2 regions of the Streptomyces sp. NPDC059787 genome follow, and region 2 is predicted to be linked to the other one. Evidence: riboswitches for the same ligand, from Rfam matches in the RefSeq annotation. Region 2 holds a riboswitch; the other holds the start of a gene.
The links. A riboswitch is a leader RNA that binds a small molecule or an ion and turns the genes downstream of it on or off. The one in region 2 is predicted to bind cobalamin.
Positions count from the first base shown of each region.

Region 1 (10,135 bases), on a different contig from region 2:
ACGGTCATGGCGTCGATGTGGAAGTCGTCCACCGTCACGTCCGGGTAGTCCTTCGCCACTTCCTGGCACACCGTGCGGAACAGGCCCGTGGTGAGCTTCAGGACGTTGGCCTTGTGGACGATGGTGAGCTTCTTGCGGCGCGAACGGGCCAGGTCGAAGGCGACGCGGGCGACGCGTTCGGTGGCCTCGCGGGTGATGATGCCCAGCATGATCGCGGTGTCCGGGGTCGGCATGAACTCACCCGTGCCCGCGAAGGTGTTGCGGTCGGCGTAGAAGCCCTCGGTGTTCTCGCGGACGATGACCAGGTCGGCGTTGTCGCAGACGGCCTTGGCGCCGGGGAAGCTCTTGGCGGGGCGGATGTTGGCGAAGAGCTGGAAGTGCTTGCGCAGGGTGCCCGAGGGGTTGAGCGCGGACTTGTGCGGCTCGGGGTAGGACACGGAGTCGTGCGGGCCGAGGTACCAGCCGTCCAGGCCGGCCAGGGCGTCCTTGGTCTCCTCGGGGACCGGGGTGCCGTGGGTCTCGATGGCGGAGGCGCCGAGCGGCAGGGTGACCCAGTCGACGGAGACGCCGGCGGCCTGCGCGGCGGCGGTGGCGATCTCGACGGAGGAGGGGACGATCTCGGGGCCGATGCCGTCGCCCTCGAGGACGCCGAGGCGGTAGGTCTTGGTGCTCATGGTGCGGGTTCCTCTCGAAGAAACAGGGGTGGTGGGGTCAGGACAGGACGGCCGCCGCGTCGGCGAGCGCGGTCCAGGAGCGGGCGGCGGCCCTGGTGCTGTCGCCGTCCTGGGTGTGCTCCAGGGTCAGCCAGCCGGTGAAGCCGCCGGCCCGGAGAGCGGTGAGGAGGGCGGGGAGCCGGGGGTCGCCGACGGTCAGGGGGCCTCGGGTCGAGGCGGCGGCGAGCTGGAGGCAGCCGGTGACACCGGTGTGGCCGGCGACGGCTTGTACCGCGTCGATGCCCTCGGCGTCGAGGTGGTGGGTGTCCAGCACCAGCCCGGTCGGCACATCGAGCGAGTCGATGAAGGCGAGGGCCTCGGCCGGGGTGTGCCACAGCGAGGTGCTGGTACGCGACTGCGGCTCCAGCAGCAGGCGACCGCCGTGCGTGGCCGCCTCCTCGGCCAGCTGCCGCACAGCGCGTTCGGCCCAGACACGTTGTACGTCCTCCAGCCCCGGCAGGAACGTGCCGCGGGTCTGGCCGAGCGTGACCGGCACACCCAGCTCGCCGGCGAGCCGGGCGGCGCCCAGCAGGCGGCCCAGGGCGTGCCGGCGCACGTCGGGCGACGGGTCGGTCAGCGTCAGCCGGTCCTGGGCCGCGACCGGTCCGGTGCCGACGCCCAGGACCTCGAGGCCGGCGGCCTCGACGGTCCGCGTCAGGGTTTCGGCGTCCTGGGCACCGACCTCGCGCACCTGTACCTCCACCCCGTCGTAGCCGAGTTCGGCCAGGTCACGGACGGCCTCGGCGAGAGGCGCCGTGTGGCCGAGCGGCATGGGGGAGGCGCAGTCGTCACCGGAGACGGTGTAGGCCAGCGGCCAGGGCGGCCCCGCGCTCATGACGCGACCGCCGGTGCCCCGGCCGGGACGAGCAGACCGCGCAGTTCACGGGCGGCGGCACCGGCACCGTCCAGCACCGGCACGCCCAGCAGGGCGGCCAGGGCGTCGCGCGCCGGGGTGAGCGAGTACTGGGCCAGCAGCACCGCGTCGGCGTCGGCGCCCCCGGCCGTGTGAAGGGCGTCCGCCAGGTGACGGGCGGCGGTCTCGGGGTCGGCCGCGACGGCGGCCTCCTCGCTCAGGGCGGTCACGATGTCGACCGGACGGTCCGGGCGGGCGGCCGGGACGAGTGCTTCGAGCTGGGCGACGGCGGCCGGAACGGCGGGCGGCGTGGAGGCGACGACGGCGAGACGCCGGTACGGGCCGGCCAGCGCGGCCTTGAACATCGACTCGTCCGACTTGAGCACGGGCACCTTCCACAGCGTCCGGGCGGTGTCCACCACCTCCCCGTAGGAGGAGCAGGTCAGCAGCAGACCCTGGGCGCCGCCGTCCATCACGTGCCCGATCAGACGGAGCATGCGCCGGCGCAGTGCGCCGGTGAGTCCGCCGGCCTCGCGGGCGTCGTCCAGCAGGCGGTCGTCCAGCACGTTCCAGGCCGTGGCCTGCGGGAACTCCTGGGCGAACGCCTCATGGGCGATGCGGTGCGCGGCCGGCACGGCGTGGATCATGGCGACCAGGGGGTGGGGTTCGATCACCGGGTTCTTCCTCTTCCGGTAGGCGGGGACCGGCAAGGGTCCCGACCGCGGGTCTTCTCCGGCCGGCGCGGGAACGTCCGTGACGGCGGGGGAACAGGCCCGAGACGGGGGACGGCAGCGTGGTGTCGCGGTGCCGCGCCGCCACTGTAGGCCTAACCGGTTAACCGGTCAACCGGTTGTTCGTGCGGGTGGGCCGCGGGGCGCCGGGACCGGCCCGGCGCCTGGCGGCGGCCGCTATCCCTCGCGCTGTTCGAGCGCCTTCATCAGGCGCCGGGACGCGCCGTCCATGTGCCGGGCCATCGCCGTACGGGCGGCGTCCGCGTCGCCGCGCGCGACCGCCTCGAAGATCGGCACGTGGTCGCCGTAGGCGACCTCGCGGGAGCGCACGGCCCCGGTGCGCTCCACCCAGCCGCGCTGGATCATCGCGCGCATGCCCTTGAGCATGTCCCGCAGCACGGTGTTGCCGGCCAGTTCGCCGAGGGCGGCGTGGAAGGCGGTGTCCGCCTCGGGGAACTCCTCGTCCGGGCACTCCCGCATCGCCGTCAGGCGGGCCCGCAGCAGCTCGACGCCCGCCTCGTCGCGCGTCTGCGCGGCCAGGCCGGCGACGACGACCTCCAGCTCGGCGCGCGCCTGCACCATGTCCCGGGCGCCCCGCTCGCCGAGGACGAGCCCCAGCTCGAACAGGCGGTAGAGCACGTCGGAGTCGGTGCCGCGGAAGTACGTCCCACTGGACTGCCGGATCTCCAGCAGGCCGAGGAAGCCGAGCGACTTGATCGCCTCGCGCACGGTGGGCCGGTTCACCCCGAGCATCTCGGTCAGCTGCCGCTCCGAGGGGATGCGGTCGCCGGGCTGGACCTCGCCGGACATCAGGTAGTCGATCAGGCGGCGGGAGACCTCTGTGGCCAGCGGCTCACGCGGCTCGACCGTGATCCTGGCGAGTTCGGCCATCGATTTCCTCACTTCGGTATTGACGCGATGGCCGGATTCTAGTTACCTACCGGCAATCCGGTAAACCGGTTGTCCGGAAGTCGACGGGTCCGAGTCACCCGTCCTTCCCCGTGTCGGCCCCGGATGTCCCAGTCATGCCAGGCGCACCCCTGACGTTCCCCCCGGGCCACCGCCCGCCACGCCCGTGCGCCCGCCGAGCCGCCGTACAGGAGCCGCACGTACCATGACCGACCCGACGCACGAGCCGAGTACGGCCCCGTGTGCGCTGCCGGTCGTCGCCCGAACCGACACGCACTGAACCCACGCGCCGTCCTGCGCCGCCGCCAGACCGGCGGCCCTCCGCCCTGCCCCAAGGAGCAACGATGCTCGCCGTCCTCGGCTTCGCCACCCTGGGCAGCTTCATGCTGCTCGTGATGCGGAAACACCTCTCCGCGTTCACCGCCATCATGCTCACCCCGATCGCCGCCGCCGCCGTCGCAGGCAAGGGCACCGAGCTCGGCGACATGATCATGAACGGTCTGGACACCGTCGCGCCCACCGCGGCGCTGCTGCTCTTCGCCGTCCTCTACTTCGGCCTGATGATGGAGTGCAAGCTCTTCGAGCCGATCGTCCAGGCCATCGTCCGCGCCTCCAAGGGCGACCCGGTCCGCATCGTCGTCGGCACCGCCGTACTGTCGCTGTGCGTCGCCCTCGACGGTGACGGCACCACCAGCTACATGATCGTCTGCTCGGCGTTCCTGCCCGTCTACCGGCGCCTGGGCATGAACCCCCTCATCCTGGCGACCCTGGCGGCCATGTCGCTGGGCACCATCTCCGGCACCACCCCCTGGGGCGGCGCCGCCACCCGCGGCATCAGCGTCCTGCACCTGAGCGCCACCGAGTACTTCGTCCACATGATCGGCCCCATGGCCCTCACCAGCCTGGCCATCATCGCCGTCGCCTACTGGCTCGGCCTGCGCGAGCGCGGCAAGCTCGACGCCGAGAAGCTGGCCGCCTACAAGCTGGAGATCGCCTCCGGCGAGGCGTTCGAGCCGGTCGAGGCCGACTGGCGCATGTGGTTCAACGCCGCTCTCACCCTGCTGCTGATGGTGCTGCTCATCGCCGAGGTCGCCGACCTCCTGGTGCTGTTCATGGTCGCGTTCGTCATCGCCCTGCTGGTCAACATCCGCTCCATCGGCGACCAGCAGGAGCTCATCAAGCGCCAGGCGTCCAACGCGGTCCCCGTGATGATCCTCGTCCTGGCCGCCGGCGTCTTCACCGGCATCATGACCGACTCCGGCATGATCAAGGCCATGGCCGACGCCGCCCTCTCGATCGTCCCGGACGGCTGGGGCAGCGTCATCCCGCTGTTCACCGCGATCCTCGCCCTGCCGCTCGGCTTCTTCATGTCCAACGACGGCTACTGGTTCGGCGTCGTCCCCGTCCTCGCCGAATCCGCCGCCCACTACGGCATCCCCGCCAACGAGATCGCCCGGGCCGGCGCCATCGGTCAGATCCTGCACATGATGGGCCCCACCAGCGCGCCCCTGTGGGTCCTCCTCGGACTGGTCAAGGCGGAACTCGGCGACTTCCAGAAGCACGCCCTGCGCTGGGGCGTCCTCGTCTCCCTCGCCTACATCGCCTTCGCCCTCCTCACCGGAGCCATCAGCGTCACCTGAGCCGGCGCGACATCCCGTGGGTTTCCCCGTGTCCGGCGGGCCGCCGCCGTCACCGGTGCGGTCGGCACCGTGCTGGACAACCCCGCCACCCGAGCCCGCGGTACCGGCGGTGCACCGGGCACCGCCGATGCCGCGGCCGGGATCCGACGCACCGTCGAGCACACCGGAGAGACCTCCTGGTGATCGTTTCCACCGACCCGGCCACCGGTACCGAACTCGCCCGCTGCACACCGCAGTCCGCCGAGGAGGTCGACGGCATCCTCGACGCGGCGGCCTCGGCGCGGGCCGCCTGGCCAACCGGACCGAGTACGGCCTGGGCGCCGCCCTGTGGACGACCGACCTGGACCGGGCCCGCCGCATCGCCCGCGTCATCGACGCCGGCGCCGTCTTCGTCAACGGCATGGTCGCCTCCGACCCCCGCCCGCCCTTCGGCGGCATCAAGAAGTCCGGCTACGGCCGCGAGCTCGGCGCCGAGGGCATCCGCGAGTTCACCAACACCAAGACCGTCCGGATCGGCCCGGCGGCCTGACCACCCCCACCTGGAGAACTCCGTGCACCGGCACCCCACCGACGAGCCCTGCTTCGCCTCCTTCCCGCCCGCCGTGCTGCGACCCGCCGAGCTGACCGCCTTCAGCCGCGGCGGCGGCGCCCGCACCATCCCCCTGGTCACCCGGGCCGTCGGCGCCGAGGTCTTCCTCACCGGCCAGACCCTCTTCGACGGCGGCGCGGGCATCGCCCCGCACACCCACAACTGCCCGGAGAGCGTCACCATCCTCGAAGGCGACGCCGTCGTGGAGATCGACGGCACCGAACACCACGTCACCCGCTTCGACACCACCTACGTCCCCGCCGGCACCCCCCACCGCTTCCGCAACGCCTCCGCCACCGAGCCGATGCGCATCCTGTGGATCTACGCCTCCGTCGACGCCACCCGCACCCTCGTGGAGACGGGCGTCACCGCGCGCGTCGACGCCGAACACGCCAAGGCCGCCGCCGAGAACCGCGACTGACCCCAGGAAGCAGCACCACGTGATCACCGAAATCGCCCGGATCGAGGTCCGGCCGGGTCGGGAGAAGGAGTTCGAGGAAGCCGTCGCCCAGGCCCTTCCCTACTTCCTCGCGGCCGACGACTGCGACGGCGTCGATCTGCACCGCAGCCCCGAACACCTCTCGCGCTACCGGCTGACGGTCCGCTGGGAGACGGTCGAGCACCACACCGTCGCCTTCCGCGGCTCCGAGGGCTTCGCCAAGTGGCGAGGACGGGCACGGGGCAGGACCGGGTCGGCCCTTCAACCGCGTGGTTCTTCGGGGAGGAACGTCACCTGCGGAGCGCCCGTGCGCGGATGAGTGGCGACTTCCGCCGCCACTCCGTAGACCTCGGCCAGGAGTCGGGGGGTGAGGATCTCGGCGGGCGCTCCGGAGGCGGTGACCTCACCGTCGTGCAGGACGTAGAGGCGGTCGCAGTAGTAGGCGGCCAGGTTGAGGTCGTGCAGGGCGAGCAGCACGGTGGCGGGCAGGCGGCGCAGGGTGCCGAGCACGGACAGCTGATGCCGGATGTCGAGGTGGTTGGTGGGTTCGTCGAGGACGAGGAGGGTGGGCTGCTGGGCGAGGGCGCGCGCGATGAGGACGCGTTGGCGCTCGCCACCGGAGAGCCGGTCGAAGGGGCGGTCGGCCAGGTGGACGGCGTCGACCGCGAGGAGCGCGGAGTCGACGAGGTCGGCGTCCTCGGGGGTGTCGCCGGCGAGGAGTCGTTTGTGCGGGGTGCGGCCCATGGCGACGACCTCGCGGACGGCGAGGTCGAAGTCGGCTGCCGAGTCCTGGACCACCGCCGCCACGGTGCGGGCCAGTTGCCGCACCGGCAGCGACCAGGCGTCACTGCCGTCGACGCGGACCTGGCCGGTGTCGGGGCGCAGGACGCGGTAGACGGTGCGCAGGAGGCTGGACTTCCCGCTGCCGTTGGGGCCGACGAGACCGATGGTCTCGCCCGGGCGGGCGGTCAGGGAGACGTCACGCACCAGATGGCGGGCCCCGGCGGTGAGCGTGACGCCGTCGACGCTCAGTTCGGTCGCGGTCATGCCACTCCTCGGTCGGTGCCGCGCCGGGCGTCCCGGCGCATCAGCCACAGGAAGAACGGCCCGCCGCACAGGGCCGTGAGGACGCCGACGGGTATCTCCATCGGCGCGGCGATCGTCCGTGCGGCGATGTCGGCCCAGACGAGGAAGACCGCTCCGCCGAGTGCCGCCGTCGGCAGGACCCGGCGGTGGTCGCCGCCGACGAACAGGCGCACGATGTGGGGCATCATCAGACCGACGAAGCCGATCGGTCCGGCCGCCGCGACCAGCACGCCCGTGACGAGGGAGAGCACGACGAACAGCCGGGCGCGGAAGCGGGCCACGTCCAGCCCCATCGTGGTGGCCGCCTCCTCGCCGGCCAGCAGCAGGTTCAGGTTGCGGGCCTGTGCCAGGAGGACGCCGACACCGAGCAGCAGGGCAGTGCTCGGCAGCCACAGCGTGCCCCAGTTGACGCCGCCGAGGCCGCCGAGGGTCCAGGCGAGGACCGCGCGGGCTTCGTTGCCGCGGTCGGTGGTGAGCAGCAGCAGATCGAGGACCGCGGTGAGCACCGCGGCGATGGCCACTCCGGACAGCACCAGCCGGGACGAGGTGATGCGGCCGCCGGTGCGGGCGGTGGCGTAGACGAGTAGGAGCGCGCCCAGGGCTCCGACGAAGGCGGCCACCGACAGGGAGAGGGGCCCGAAGAGGGTGACCCCGAACACGATCACGGAGACCGCGCCGAGGGATGCACCGGAGGAGACGCCGAGCAGGTACGGCTCGGCGAGCGGGTTGCGCACCAGGGCCTGCAGGGCGGTGCCGATCACCGCGAGGCCGGCGCCGGTGACCGCGCCGAGCAGCACCCGCGGCGCCCGCACGTCCACCACGATGGTCTCCCGGGCCCGTGACCAGTCCGGCTGCTGCCAGTCGGCGCCCAGCGTGTGCGTCACGATGCCCCACACCTGGCCGGGCGGCACGTGCACGGAGCCGATCGCGAGGCCCGCGGTCGCGGAGACGAGGAGGAGGGCGGTGAGGACCAGCAGCGTGACGGCCAACCGTGTACGGCCTGTTCCTGACCCGGTGGCCTTCCGCCGTCGAACCGTCCGCTCGGTGGGCGTGCCGGTGGCGGCCTGGGTCACCGGAAGCTCGCGGGGTGCAGTCCGCGGGCCAGGTCCTCGACCGCGTAGGCCGAACGGATGCCGACCAGGGTGGCGGTCAGCGGCAGGACGACGAACCGCTTGTTCCTGACGGCGGGTACGTCCGCGAGCGCGGGCTGGGAGAGCAGGAACTCCTTCTTCTCCTCCACGCTTCCGGCGCCGGCGTAGTCGTAGACGGCGATGACCTCCGGTTTGCGCTCGACGACCTGCTCCCAGGAGACGTCGCCGAAGACGTCGTCGAGGTCGGCGAAGACGTTCTCGCCGCCGGCCAGCCGGATCAGCTCGGTGCCCAGGCTCTTGCCGCCCGCGGTGAAGGCGCTCTTGTCGCCGCTGTCGTAGACGAAGACGGACACCTCGGGCTCGCCTTTCACCTTGCCGGCGGCCTTGCCGACGCGGCCCTCGAGGTCCGCGACCAGCTTGTCGGCCCGGTCCGGGACACCGAAGATCGTGCCGATGGTGCGGATCTCGTCGTAGGTGTCCTTCATCGTCACCCGCTTCTTGCCGCAGTACTCGCGGTTGAGGTAGGTGTCGATGCCGGCGTCGGCGAACGCCTTGCGGGAGCGGCCCTCGTTCTCGGCGAAGGCGCTGCCGTAGCCGCCGTAGACGAGTTCGGGTCCGGCGTCCAGGATCTTCTCGAACGACGGTTCCCTCTCCGCCAGTTCGGGGATCGCCTCGTAGTCCTTCCTCAGCTCGGGCAGGACGGCGGAGTCGGGGAAGGCCGTGCCGACCATGCGGTCCTTCAGGCCGAGGGCGAGCATGAGTTCCGCCGGGTGCTGGTGAACGGTGACCACCCGCGACGGCGGCCTGTCGTACGTCGTCCTCACGCCGCAGTTGTCGATGGTGACCGGGAAGCCCGTGGGCGCGGCGGCGGTGGCCTTCGCGTCCCCGCCGCCCTCGTCGGACGAACCGCAGCCGGTGGTCAGCAGCAGGGACGAAAGAGCCACGGCAGCGGCCGTGGCACGAAGGAGCCCGCGCGTGCGGGCAGGGGTGAACAGCTGGGACACGTGAAGCCTCCTGGAGTCCGCGCTCCTCGGATCGGGCCCGCGACGGACCAGTGTCCTGACTCCCGGATCGACGTTCCCTCCGCCTTCCCGCGCGGTGCGCAGTGGCATGTCGGAGGGGCGCTCCCCGGTCACAGTGGCGGGACCGTGCCGGATTCGCACCGGCTTCCTGTCTCCCGTCGCGGCGATGACCAGGTGATCCTACGTTTCCCCGAGTCGACGGCAAAAGGGCGTGCGGCCCCTGCCGCACGCAACGCGCTGGAGGCACGTTCGACGGCGTACACGGCCAGTCTGGCCGGATACCGCCTCGGGCATCACCATCCCCTCAGTTCAGACTTGTTGCCTCACGCCACATGCGCACCGCCGCTGCGGTGGCCCGTGCCCGGGAGGCCCCTGATGACGTCAGACACGAGGCCGGACGAAGAAGAGGCAGCAGCCCCGCCCGGAAGGCGACGGCTTCCCGGGGACCGTGTCGCTCTGCGCGGCGATCTGCGGTCCGCCCTGCCCGACGCCACCGCGGCGGTGGTGGTCACGGCGCTCGTGTTCGCCCTCCTGTGGGCGCGCATGGAATCGGGTGCTTCGGACACCGTCGCGGTCATGCCGTTCATGGACGACCCCGGCACCTACTGGATGTACCTGCTCAGCCAGGCGTTCGGCTGGTCGGGGCTGCTGTGGGCGTGGGGCACGGTCATGCTCGGTCTGCTGCTGTCGGGGCCGCGCCCCGCCCGGCTGCCGGTCTCCCGGCAGGTGCTGGAGCGCTGGCACCGCACCACGAGCCTGACGACCATGGCGCTGATGTTCGCGCACGCGCTGATGTTCGCGGCGGAACTCGTGCGCTACGAGACGAAGGTGGACTGGGCGGAACGGTTGTGGGTGGCCTTCGCCGACAGCTTCGTGCCCGGCTGGTACGACTCCGGCACCGGCAGGATCGCCATCCCGCTCGGACAGGGCGCCCTGTACCTGGCGATCCCGCTCGGGCTGTTGTTCTACGTCCGGCACCGCATCGGAGCGAACACCTGGCGCCGGCTGCACCGCTTCGTGATCGTCGTCTACGTGCTGAGCGTGTGGCACACGCTGCTCTAC
Region 1 covers NZ_JBHWHX010000014.1:135,444-145,578, forward strand. The annotation lists gene ACFV5H_RS16285 (isocitrate/isopropylmalate dehydrogenase family protein) at 1-674, opposite strand, end outside; gene ACFV5H_RS16290 (sugar phosphate isomerase/epimerase family protein) at 712-1,548, opposite strand; gene ACFV5H_RS16295 (aspartate/glutamate racemase family protein) at 1,545-2,240, opposite strand; gene ACFV5H_RS16300 (FadR/GntR family transcriptional regulator) at 2,475-3,188, opposite strand; gene ACFV5H_RS16305 (CitMHS family transporter) at 3,551-4,846, shown strand; gene ACFV5H_RS16310 (aldehyde dehydrogenase family protein) at 4,974-5,375, shown strand; gene ACFV5H_RS16315 (cupin domain-containing protein) at 5,398-5,856, shown strand; gene ACFV5H_RS16320 (antibiotic biosynthesis monooxygenase family protein) at 5,876-6,193, shown strand; gene ACFV5H_RS16325 (ABC transporter ATP-binding protein) at 6,136-6,921, opposite strand; gene ACFV5H_RS16330 (FecCD family ABC transporter permease) at 6,918-8,033, opposite strand; gene ACFV5H_RS16335 (ABC transporter substrate-binding protein) at 8,030-9,055, opposite strand; cobalamin riboswitch at 9,104-9,225, opposite strand; gene ACFV5H_RS16340 (ferric reductase-like transmembrane domain-containing protein) at 9,449-10,135, shown strand, end outside.
Region 1: linked by a shared signal. The riboswitch ahead of ACFV5H_RS16335 (ABC transporter substrate-binding protein) and the one ahead of ACFV5H_RS08535 (prenyltransferase/squalene oxidase repeat-containing protein) in region 2 are both predicted to bind cobalamin.

Region 2 (10,135 bases):
TACGCCGCCGCCCGCGACCTGCCCGAGGCCCGTCTCCTCGTCGACGGCATGCTCGCCGAGCACCGCAGGCTCACCGCCCTGGTCGACGCGGTGCGCGAGGCCGGCTCCGCCGTACGGGCGGCGGCCGACGGCCGGGCCCTGCAGGTCCTGTTCGAGGAGCACCTGGGCAAGGAGAACGACCTCGTCCTGCCGCTGCTCGCCGGTGCCCCGGACATCTCGCTGGCCGATCTGCTGGGCGGCATGCACGAACTGCTCGGCGGCGGCGAGGAGAGCGCGGGCGAGTCCGCGGGCGGCGGCTGCGGCGGCACGTGCGACTGCGGCGGATCGGACGACGTGGAGGTGCCCGAACTCGACGTCCGGGAAGTCCCGCACGCGCTGCGGCACGCCACGGTCTTCGGCGCGCTCGGTGCCGTACCGGCCGGGCGGGCCATGGTGCTCGTGGCACCGCACGACCCGCTGCCGCTGCTGCGGCAGATCGAGGACCGGCACCCCGGTGTCTTCGCGGTGGACTACCGGCAGCGCGGCCCGGAGGCGTGGCGCCTGCTGCTCACCCGCCGCTGAACTCCCCTGCCGGCCCCGGACGTTCCGGGTTTCAATCGCCCTTTCGGGGCCAGTCGGAGAGTATGTCCCCTCGATATCGCACTGGTTCCAACTCCGCAGGGACGGTCATCGCGGTGATCGCGGACATCATGGCCGTCATCCTCGGACTCTGGATTCTGATGTACCTGCTGGACGCCAACCGGGGCAACGACCTGGTGCAGTTCGTCCACGACGCGGCCAACTGGCTGGCCACCTGGTCACGCGACCTCTTCACGTTCGACGAGGCCTGGGCCCGCGTGGTCGCCGGCTACGGACTCGCCGCCGTCGTCTACCTCTTCATCGGCCACGCCATCGCGGGCCGCCTCCGCCGGTACTGAGCCGCCCCCAGCCCCGGACCCCACCCCTCACTGGTCACGTGACCCGGGGGTCTGGGGGGCACCCCCAGTGAACACAGCACCTTCGACGAGGCCCCGGCCGGCTCAGGTGAGGGAACAGCAGTCCGGGTCCAGGCCCCTGGGCAGGTGGTCGCCGCCGAACACCGCGCAGGTGGCCTCGTGGCCGCCGAGGGCGGCGACCGCCAGGAGCAGTGAGCCGGCGGTCCAGGTGGTCAGTTCGCGCGGCCAGATCGCGTCGTCGTCGAAGACGTAGCCCGTCCAGTACAGGCCGGTCTCCGGATCGCGCAGGTGCTGGATCGACTGGAGCACCTCCAGCGCGCGGTCGGACTCGCCCATCGCCCAGAGGGCCAGGGCGAGTTCGGCCGACTCGCCGCCGGTCACCCACGGGTTGGGCACCACGCAGCGCACCCCGAGTCCGGGGACGACGAAACGGTCCCAGCCCTCCTCGACACGGGCCTTGGCCTCCGCGCCGGTGAGCGCGCCGCCGAGCACCGGGTAGTACCAGTCCATGGAGTAGCGGTCCTTGTCCAGGAACCGCTCCGGGTGGTGCCGGATCGCGTGCCGCAGCGCGCCCGCCGCCAACTCCCAGTCCGGCTGCGGCTCTTCGCGCTGCTCGGCGATGGCGAGCGCGCAGCGCAGCGCGTGGTGGACGGACGAGGAGCCGGTGAGCAGCGCGTCCGCGGTGGGCGTGCCGTCGTCGTCGCGCCGCCAGCCGATCTGCCCGCCGGGCTGCTGCAGCCGCAGCACGAACTCCACCGCCGCGCACACCACGGGCCACATGCGGTCCAGGAACGTGTCGTCGCCGGTGGAGAGGTAGTGGTGCCACACCCCGACCGCGATGTAGGCGACGAAGTTGGTCTCCCGGCCCCGGTCGGTGACGTCGAGCGGGTCGCCGTCGGCGTAGGCCGCGTACCAGGAGCCGTCCGCCAACTGGTGCCGGGCCAGCCACAGATAGGCCCGTTCGGCGGCGTCGTGCTCGCCCGCCGTGTCCAGGGCCATCGCGGCCTCGACGTGGTCCCACGGGTCGAGGTGGTGCCCCCGGAACCACGGGATCGCCCCGTCCTCCCGCTGCACCGCGAGGATGCCGGCGACGGTCGCGGCGGCCTGGCCGGCCGTGAGGACCCCGGGCAGGACCAGGTGTTCGGTCCGGGGGGTCGTCACGTGGCGTCCGCCTCGGCCCCGGCCGCGGCGCGCGGCAGGTGCGGCTTGGTCGCGTACGCCACGAAGCTCTTGCCGATCAGCGGGTTCAGCGCCTGCTCCGCGACCCGGGTGGCCAGCGGCTTCTTCATGATGTCCCAGACCAGCAGCTTGTGGTACGCCCGTACCGGCAGCGCCTTGTCGTTGTCCACGCCGAACGCGCACTTCAGCCACCAGTACGGCGAGTGCAGCGCGTGCGCGTGATGCGTGCCGTACGGACGCAGGCCCGCCCCGCGGATCTTCGCCAGCAGTTCGTCCGCCTTGTAGATGCGGATGTGGCCGCCCTCGACCTCGTGGTAGGCGTCGGACAGCGACCAGCACACCTTCTCCGGGCCGTAGCGCGGCACGGTGATGGCGATCCGGCCGCCGGGCTTGAGCACGCGCACCATCTCGGCGAGGACGCCCTTGTCGTCCGGGATGTGCTCCATCACCTCGGAGATGATGACGACGTCGAAGGACTCGTCGGGGAAGGGCAGGGCGAGGGCGTCGCCCTCCATGGCGGTGGCGGTGGCCCCGGCGGGTGCCTCCCCGGCCTCCTTCATCGCCGCGAACCACTTGGCGACCTCGCGGATCTCCTCGCCGTTCTGGTCCAGCGCCACGACCTGCGCGCCGCGCCGGTAGCACTCGAAGGCGTGCCGGCCGGCCCCGCAGCCGAGGTCCAGGACGCGGTCGCCCGGGGCGAGCGGGAACCGGGAGAAGTCGACGGTCAGCACGTGGCCCTGCTTTCGCGGTCGGAGGTGTCGGCTGCGTGCACGGCGGCGGCCGTGTCCGTGGGGGTGTCGGGACCGGCGTCCCCGGCGACCGGGGCGTCGGGGGTCGCGGGCGCGGGGTGGTCGACGGCCCCGGTCGCGGCACGGTCCGCGGGCCGGGTCCCGGCGAGGTCGGCAGCCCGGGCACCGGAGCGGGCCGCGGCCGTGTCCCGGCCCGCACCCGCCATCGCCTCGCGGTAGCGGGCCACCGTGCCCTGGGCCGCACGCGCCCAGGTGAAGTGCCGCAGCACCCGCTCCCGTCCGGCCGCCCCGAGCCGGGCGCGCAGTTCCGGGTCGCCGAGCAGCCGGGTCAGCGCGGCGGCCAGCGCCCCCGCGTCGCCGGGCGGTACGGCGAGACACGTCTCGCCGTCGCGGCCGGCCACCTCGGGGATCGCCCCGCCGGTGGTGGCGACCAGCGGGGTGCCCGTGGCCATGGCCTCGGCGGCCGGCAGGGAGAACCCCTCGTACAGCGACGGCACGCACGCGACCTGCGCCGACCGCACGAGGTCGACGAGTTCGGCGTCCGAGATGCCCTTGACGAACTCGACGGCGCCTTCGAGGCCGTACCGCTCCACGGCCTGCGCGACGGGCCCCTCCACGGGCCGCTTGCCGACCACGACGAGGTGTGCCCCGGGCTGCTCGGCCCGCACCTTCGCCAGCGCCTCGACGAGGAAGACCAGCCCCTTCAGCGGTACGTCCGCGCTGGACGTGGTCACGATCCGGCCCGGCACGACCGGCACCGACGGATCGGGCGCGAACAGGTCGGTGTCGGCGCCGATGTGGACGACGTGGACACGGTCCTGCCGTACGCCGAGATCGTCGACGATCTCCTGGCGGGAGCTGCCGGAGACGGTGAGCACGGACGGCAGGCGGCGCGCCACCCTCTTCTGCATCCGCGTGAAGGCGTACCAGCGGCGCACCGAGTAGCGCCGCTGCCAGTTCTCGGCGGCGTCCAGCTCCAGCCGCCGGTCGACGGTGATGGGGTGGTGGATGGTGGTCACCAGGGGGGCGCCGAGGTCGCCGAGCAGGCCGTAGCCGAGGGTCTGGTTGTCGTGGACGACGTCGAAGTCGCCGCGGCGGGCGCGCAGATGGCGGCGGGCGCGCAGGGAGAACGTCAGCGGCTCGGGGAAGCCGCCGGTCCACATCGTGCCGACCTCGAGCGCGTCGATCCAGTCCCGGTACTCGTCGCGCTTCGGAGTGCGGAAGGGGTCCGGCTGGCGGTAGAGGTCGAGGCTGGGCAGTTCGGTGAGGGTGGGGCCGCCGCGGTCCTCGCCGCGGTCCTCGTCGTGGATCTCGTCGTGGATCTCATCGAGGACGGGGTACGGCTGGGCGCCGATGACCTCGACGCGGTGTCCGAGGCGGGCGAGTTCGCGGGAGAGGTGGCGTACGTAGACGCCCTGCCCGCCGCAGAACGGGTTTCCCTTATAGGTGAGGAGTGCGATGCGGAGCGGTCGCAAGCCGTCGGATGCGGGCCCCCGCGAGGGCCCGGCCTGACTGGCCTCAGCGGTCACTCTGGGCCCCCTTCTCCCTGCACTGTCCCGCGAGATTACGCCGGGACGCTGATCTAGAACAAGTTTCAGAGTTGATCGTTCGGAGGATCCGAATCTACCGGCAGGTAGGGGTACTGGGAGCAGTGGATCAGGTGATTCACGCCACGACGGACGACATGCCATGCTGTCTGATCATCCACCCTCACCGACTGTCACGGACGGGACCCATGCCTGCGGAAGCCAACAGGGACAAGGCGGCCAGGGCAGCCACAACGGACAAGGCGGGCAAGGCGGCGGGGCCCGGCACCGCGCGGCCCGCCCCGGCCTCGCCGCTCACCGAGCGCCAGGAGGCGCGGCGCCGCCGCATCCTGCGGGCGTGCGCGCAGCTGGCCTGCCGGGGCGGTTTCGACGCGGTGCAGATGCGCGAGGTCGCGGAGTCCTCGCAGGTGGCGCTCGGCACGCTGTACCGCTACTTCCCGTCCAAGATCCATCTCCTGGTCGCGACCATGCAGGACCAGCTGGAGACCCTGCACGGCACGCTGGGGAGGAAGCCGCCGGCCGGCGAGACCCCGGCCGAGCGGGTCGCGGAGACCCTGATGCGGGCCTTCCGCGCGCTCCAGCGGGAGCCGCACCTGGCCGACGCGATGGTGCGCGCCCTGACGTTCGCGGACCGCAGTGCGAGTCCGGAGGTCGACCAGGTCTCCCGGCAGACCACGACGATCATCCTGGACGCCATGGAGCTCACCGATCCCACACCCGAGCAGCTCTCGGCCGTCCGGGTCATCGAGCACACCTGGCACTCGGCCCTGATCACCTGGCTCTCGGGCCGCGCCTCCATCGCCCAGGTCAGGATCGACATAGAGACGGCGTGCCGTCTGATGGATCTGACGGCCCCGAAGGGCCCGAGGACCACGGACGACCACTGACGCCCACCGGTAATCACCGGCGAAACTTTCGACACCTTTCCGTCCACGCTGGTAGCGGGCTTTCACTTCACGCACCCTCGTACGCCGACGACTCCCGCCCTGTGCGAATGATTGACCACCTCCCCCGTGGCCCGTATCGTCTCCGCAGCAATTCGGAGCCGAGTCCGAAACTTTCGTTCGACCGCACGGCAGCAATCCCGCCCACCCGTGACACGGGACCCACCGGAGAAGGGATGACATGCGCATGATCAGGAAGCGAACGAGAACGAGAGCCGGAGGCGGCACCCCCGCGCACGGCCGGCTGCGCGCCGTCCTCGGCGCCACCACCACCGCCCTGCTCACCGTCACCGCGCTCGCCGCCCTCCCCCAGACCACCGCCCACGCCGCCGGCACCCTGGGCGCGGCGGCGGCCGAGAAGGGCCGCTACTTCGGCGCCGCCGTCGCCGCGAACCACCTGGGCGAGGCGCAGTACGCCGCCACGCTGAACCGCGAGTTCAGCTCGGTGACGCCCGAGAACGAGATGAAGTGGGACGCCGTCGAGCCGAACCGCGGCTCCTTCAGCTTCAGCCGCGCCGACCAGATCGTGAACCACGCCCGGAGCCAGGGCATGGACGTCCGCGGCCACACCCTGGTCTGGCACTCCCAGCTGCCCGGCTGGGTCTCCGGACTCGGCGCGAGCGACCTCCGGTCGGCCATGAACAACCACATCACCCAGGTCATGACCCACTACAAGGGCGAGATCCACTCCTGGGACGTGGTCAACGAGGCGTTCCAGGACGGCGGCAGCGGCGCCCGGCGCAGCTCGCCCTTCCAGGACAAGCTCGGCAACGGCTTCATCGAGGAGGCCTTCCGCACGGCCCGCGCGACCGACCCGGCCGCCAAGCTCTGCTACAACGACTACAACACCGACGGCGTCAACGCGAAGAGCAACGCCGTCTACGACATGGTCAAGGACTTCAAGTCCCGTGGCGTGCCGATCGACTGCGTCGGCTTCCAGTCCCACTTCAACCCCAACTCCCCCGTCCCCTCCGACTACCGGGCCAACCTCCAGCGCTTCGCCGACCTCGGGGTCGACGTGCAGATCACCGAGCTGGACATCGAGGGCTCGGGCCAGGCGCAGGCCACCAACTACGGCAACGTCGTACGGGCCTGCCTCGCGGTGACGCGCTGCACCGGCATCACGGTGTGGGGCATCCCGGACAAGTACTCGTGGCGGTCGAGCGGCACTCCCCTGCTGTTCGATGACAACTACAACAAGAAGCCCGCGTACGACGCGGCGCTGAGCGCCCTGGGCGGCACCACCGACCCCGACGACCCGGACGACCCCGACGACCCGGGCACCCCGGGTGCCGGCTGCACCGCCACCTACACCACGGCGGAGCAGTGGGGCAGCGGCTACAACGGCAAGGTGACGATCACGGCGGGCAGCTCGCCGATCACCGGCTGGAGCGTGGACGTCACCATGACGTCCCCGCAGAAGGTCCTCTCCGTCTGGAACGGCTCACCCACCTGGGACAGCAGCGGCAACGTCATGACGGTGCGCCCCAGTTGGAACGGCTCGCTCGCGGCCGGGGCCTCGACCAGCTTCGGCTTCACCGTGAGCGGCGGCGCCTCGCCCCCGCCACAGGTCGGCGCCTGCACGGCTTCCTGACCCGGCCCACCCGCACCCGCGCTCCCCTTTCCGGGGGTGCGGGTGCGGTGCGCGTCCCACGATTGACGTGACCCTGCTCACCGAAGCCACCCCTGGCCCCTTCCCTACGGGCGGGTAGAGTGTCGGCGTCGTCATCACACCGTACGGGGGGAAGCCGGTGCAATTCCGGCGCTGACCCGCAACCGTGAACCGTCCGCCAGGGCGGTGAGCCGGACTGCCCCGCACGGTCCATGACCGGCTCACGTGCCCGGCGGACCCGCCGGCGCACCGGCACCGTCGAGGTATACGGAGCCGAGCCGCCGGGGTGTCCCGCGCTGCCCGGCTCCCCGCAGGGAAGAAGGCACCCGCCGATCATGAATGTTCGCCGCAGCGCAGCGGTCCTGGCCGCCGTCGCCGTGATCGGCGCCGCCACCCCGGCCGCCGCCGACACCACCCCGTCCCCGTCGCCGTCCCGGACGCTCCCCTCCGCCCTGTACGGCGACAGCGACCCGCAGTACGACGGCGTCTGGCGCCAGTCGCTCGCCCTGCTCGCCCAGCACACGGTCGGTGTCGAGCCGTCGAAGGCGGCCGTCGACTGGCTCACCGGCCAGCAGTGCGCCGACGGCTCCTTCGCCCCGTACCGCGCCGACACCGCCGAGGCGTGCGACGCGAAGACGATGGTCGACACCAACCAGACCGCCGCCGCCGTCCAGGCCCTCGCCGCGCTCGGCGGCCACGACGACGTCACGAAGAAGGCCGTCGACTGGCTGAAGTCCGCGCAGAACAAGGACGGCGGCTGGGGCTATGTGGCGGGCGGCGCCAGCGACACCAACTCCACCTCCGTCGTCGTCGGCGCGCTCGCGGCCGCCGGTGAGAAGCCGGCCGAGGTGAAGAAGGACGGCAAGTCCCCCTACGACGCCCTGCTGAAGCTGGCGCTGCCCTGCGAGGGCGACGGCGCGGGCGCGTTCGCCTTCCAGCCGGACAAGAAGGGCGAACTGGTCGCCAACGCGGACGCGACGGCGGCGGGCGTGCTCGGCTCGCTCGGTGCGGGCCTGGTCGTCGAGCCCGGCAAGGACGGCGCCGGGGAAGCGGCGTGCGAGAAGGCCGACGGCCCCGAGCAGGCCGCCGCCAACGGTGCCGCGTACCTCACCGACGCCCTCGCCGAGGACGGCCACCTCACCTCCGCCCTCGCCGGCGCCGAGGACCAGCCCGACTACGGCAACACCGCCGACGCGGTGGTCGCGCTCGCCGCACAGGGCGCCGGCGAGCAGGCCGGGAAGTCCCTGTCCTGGCTGGAGAAGAACGCCGCCGGCTGGGCGGCCCAGGGCGGCCCCGCCGCCTACGCCCAGCTGATCTTCGCCGCCCACGCGGCCGGAGCCGACCCGCGCGCCTTCGGCGGCACGGACCTGGTGAAGCAGCTCGGCGCGACCGGCCCGGCCGCCGAGAAGACCACGGAGGCCAAGGCGGACGAGAAGAAGGACGAGTCCGAGTCCGGATCGGACTCCGGCTTCGGTGTCTGGTGGTTCGTCGGCGTCTGCCTGGTCGCCGGCATCGGCATCGGCTTCCTGATCAGCGGCCGTACGAAGCGGCAGCAGCCGTGATCCGCCGGGCCACCGTCCTGTTCCTGGCCGCGCTCCTGCCCCTGTCGGCGGGCGCGGGCCAGGCGCAGGCCGCCGGCTACCGCTACTGGTCGTTCTGGGAGCAGGACGGCACGGCATGGACGTACGCCGACCAGGGCCCGTCCCTCGCCCGCCCCGCCGACGGCGACGTCCACGGCTTCCGCTTCTCCGTCAGCGAGAACTCCGCCGACGCGACGAAGCCGCGTGGCACCGCCGACTTCGACACCATCTGCGCACAGACCCCGGCGGCCGACGGCAGGAAACGCGTGGCCCTGGTCATCGACTTCGGCACCCCCGCCGACGCCCCGTCCGGCGAGACCCCGCCGGCCGGCCGCACGGCCTGCGCCCAGGTCCCCGAGGACGCCACCACGGCCGAGGCCCTGGCCTCGGTGGCCGAACCCCTCCGCTACGACACCAACGCCCTGCTCTGCGCGATAGCGGGCTACCCGGAGAAGGGCTGCGGAGAGCAGGTCTCGGCGGAGAAGGCCCCCGCCTCCACAGAGGAAAAGCCCGAGCCGGACGACTCGGGCGGCCCGTCGGTGGGCCTGACAGCCGGAATCGCCGTGGTGGCCCTCCTCGGAGCAGCAGCCATCTGGCAGGCCCGCCGCCGTGCGTAACGCACCCGGCTGCGGGCAATCGTGCCCGCCCGGCTGCGGGCAATCGTGCCGCTGGGGCGGCACGGGTGGGCGCGGCGGCACCCCGCGAACGCCGGGCCGCGCAACACCCCCCGCCCAGCGACAGCACCGGCACCGCACCCACCTCCACCCCGGCGCCTGGTGGCTCTGGTCCCTCTCCCTCGGCACAGCCGCCACCCGCACCACCAACCCCCTCCTCCTCACCCTCCTCATCACCGTCTCCGCCTACGTCGTGGCGACCCGCCGCCCCCACACCCCCTGGTCCCGCTCCTACGGCGCCTTCCTCAAACTCGCCCTCGCCGTCATCCTCATCCGCCTCACCTTCGCCGTGGTCCTCGGCTCCCCCATCCCCGGCACACACACGCTCATCCACCTCCCCGAAATGCCCCTCCCCCACTGGGCCCAGGGCATCCGCCTCGGCGGCAAGGTCACCGCCGAAGCCCTCGCCTTCGCCCTGTACGACGCCCTCCGTCTCGCCACCCTCCTCATCTGCGTGGGCGCCGCGAACGCCCTCGCCAACCCCTCCCGCCTCCTCAAATCCCTCCCCGGCGCCCTGTACGAACTCGGTGTGGCCGTCGTCGTCGCCCTCACCTTCGCGCCCCACCTCGTCGCCGACGTCCAGCGCCTGCGCGCCGCCCGCCGGCTGCGGGGCCGGCACGACAAGGGCATACGCGGCCTGCTCCAGGTCGGACTCCCGGTCCTGGAGGGCGCGTTGGAGCGCTCGGTCGCCCTCGCCGCCGCGATGGACGCCCGCGGATACGGCCGTACCGCCCAGGTGCCTCCCGCCGTCCGCCGTACCACCGCCGCCCTCACCCTCGGCGGTCTGCTCGGCGTCTGCGCCGGCACGTACGGACTGCTCACCGCCGAGGGCGGCACCTACGGCCTGCCCGTCCTCCTCACCGGTGTCGCCGCCGCCCTCGCGGGCCTGTGGCTCGGCGGCCGGCGCACCCTGCG
Region 2 covers NZ_JBHWHX010000007.1:1,239-11,373, forward strand. The annotation lists gene ACFV5H_RS08500 (DUF2249 domain-containing protein) at 1-561, shown strand, start outside; gene ACFV5H_RS08505 (hypothetical protein) at 624-917, shown strand; gene ACFV5H_RS08510 (prenyltransferase) at 1,020-2,096, opposite strand; gene ACFV5H_RS08515 (class I SAM-dependent methyltransferase) at 2,093-2,845, opposite strand; gene ACFV5H_RS08520 (glycosyltransferase family 4 protein) at 2,839-4,392, opposite strand; gene ACFV5H_RS08525 (TetR family transcriptional regulator) at 4,599-5,297, shown strand; gene ACFV5H_RS08530 (endo-1,4-beta-xylanase) at 5,542-6,948, shown strand; cobalamin riboswitch at 7,050-7,189, shown strand; gene ACFV5H_RS08535 (prenyltransferase/squalene oxidase repeat-containing protein) at 7,302-8,528, shown strand; gene ACFV5H_RS08540 (SCO2322 family protein) at 8,525-9,163, shown strand; gene ACFV5H_RS08545 (energy-coupling factor transporter transmembrane component T) at 9,156-10,135, shown strand, end outside.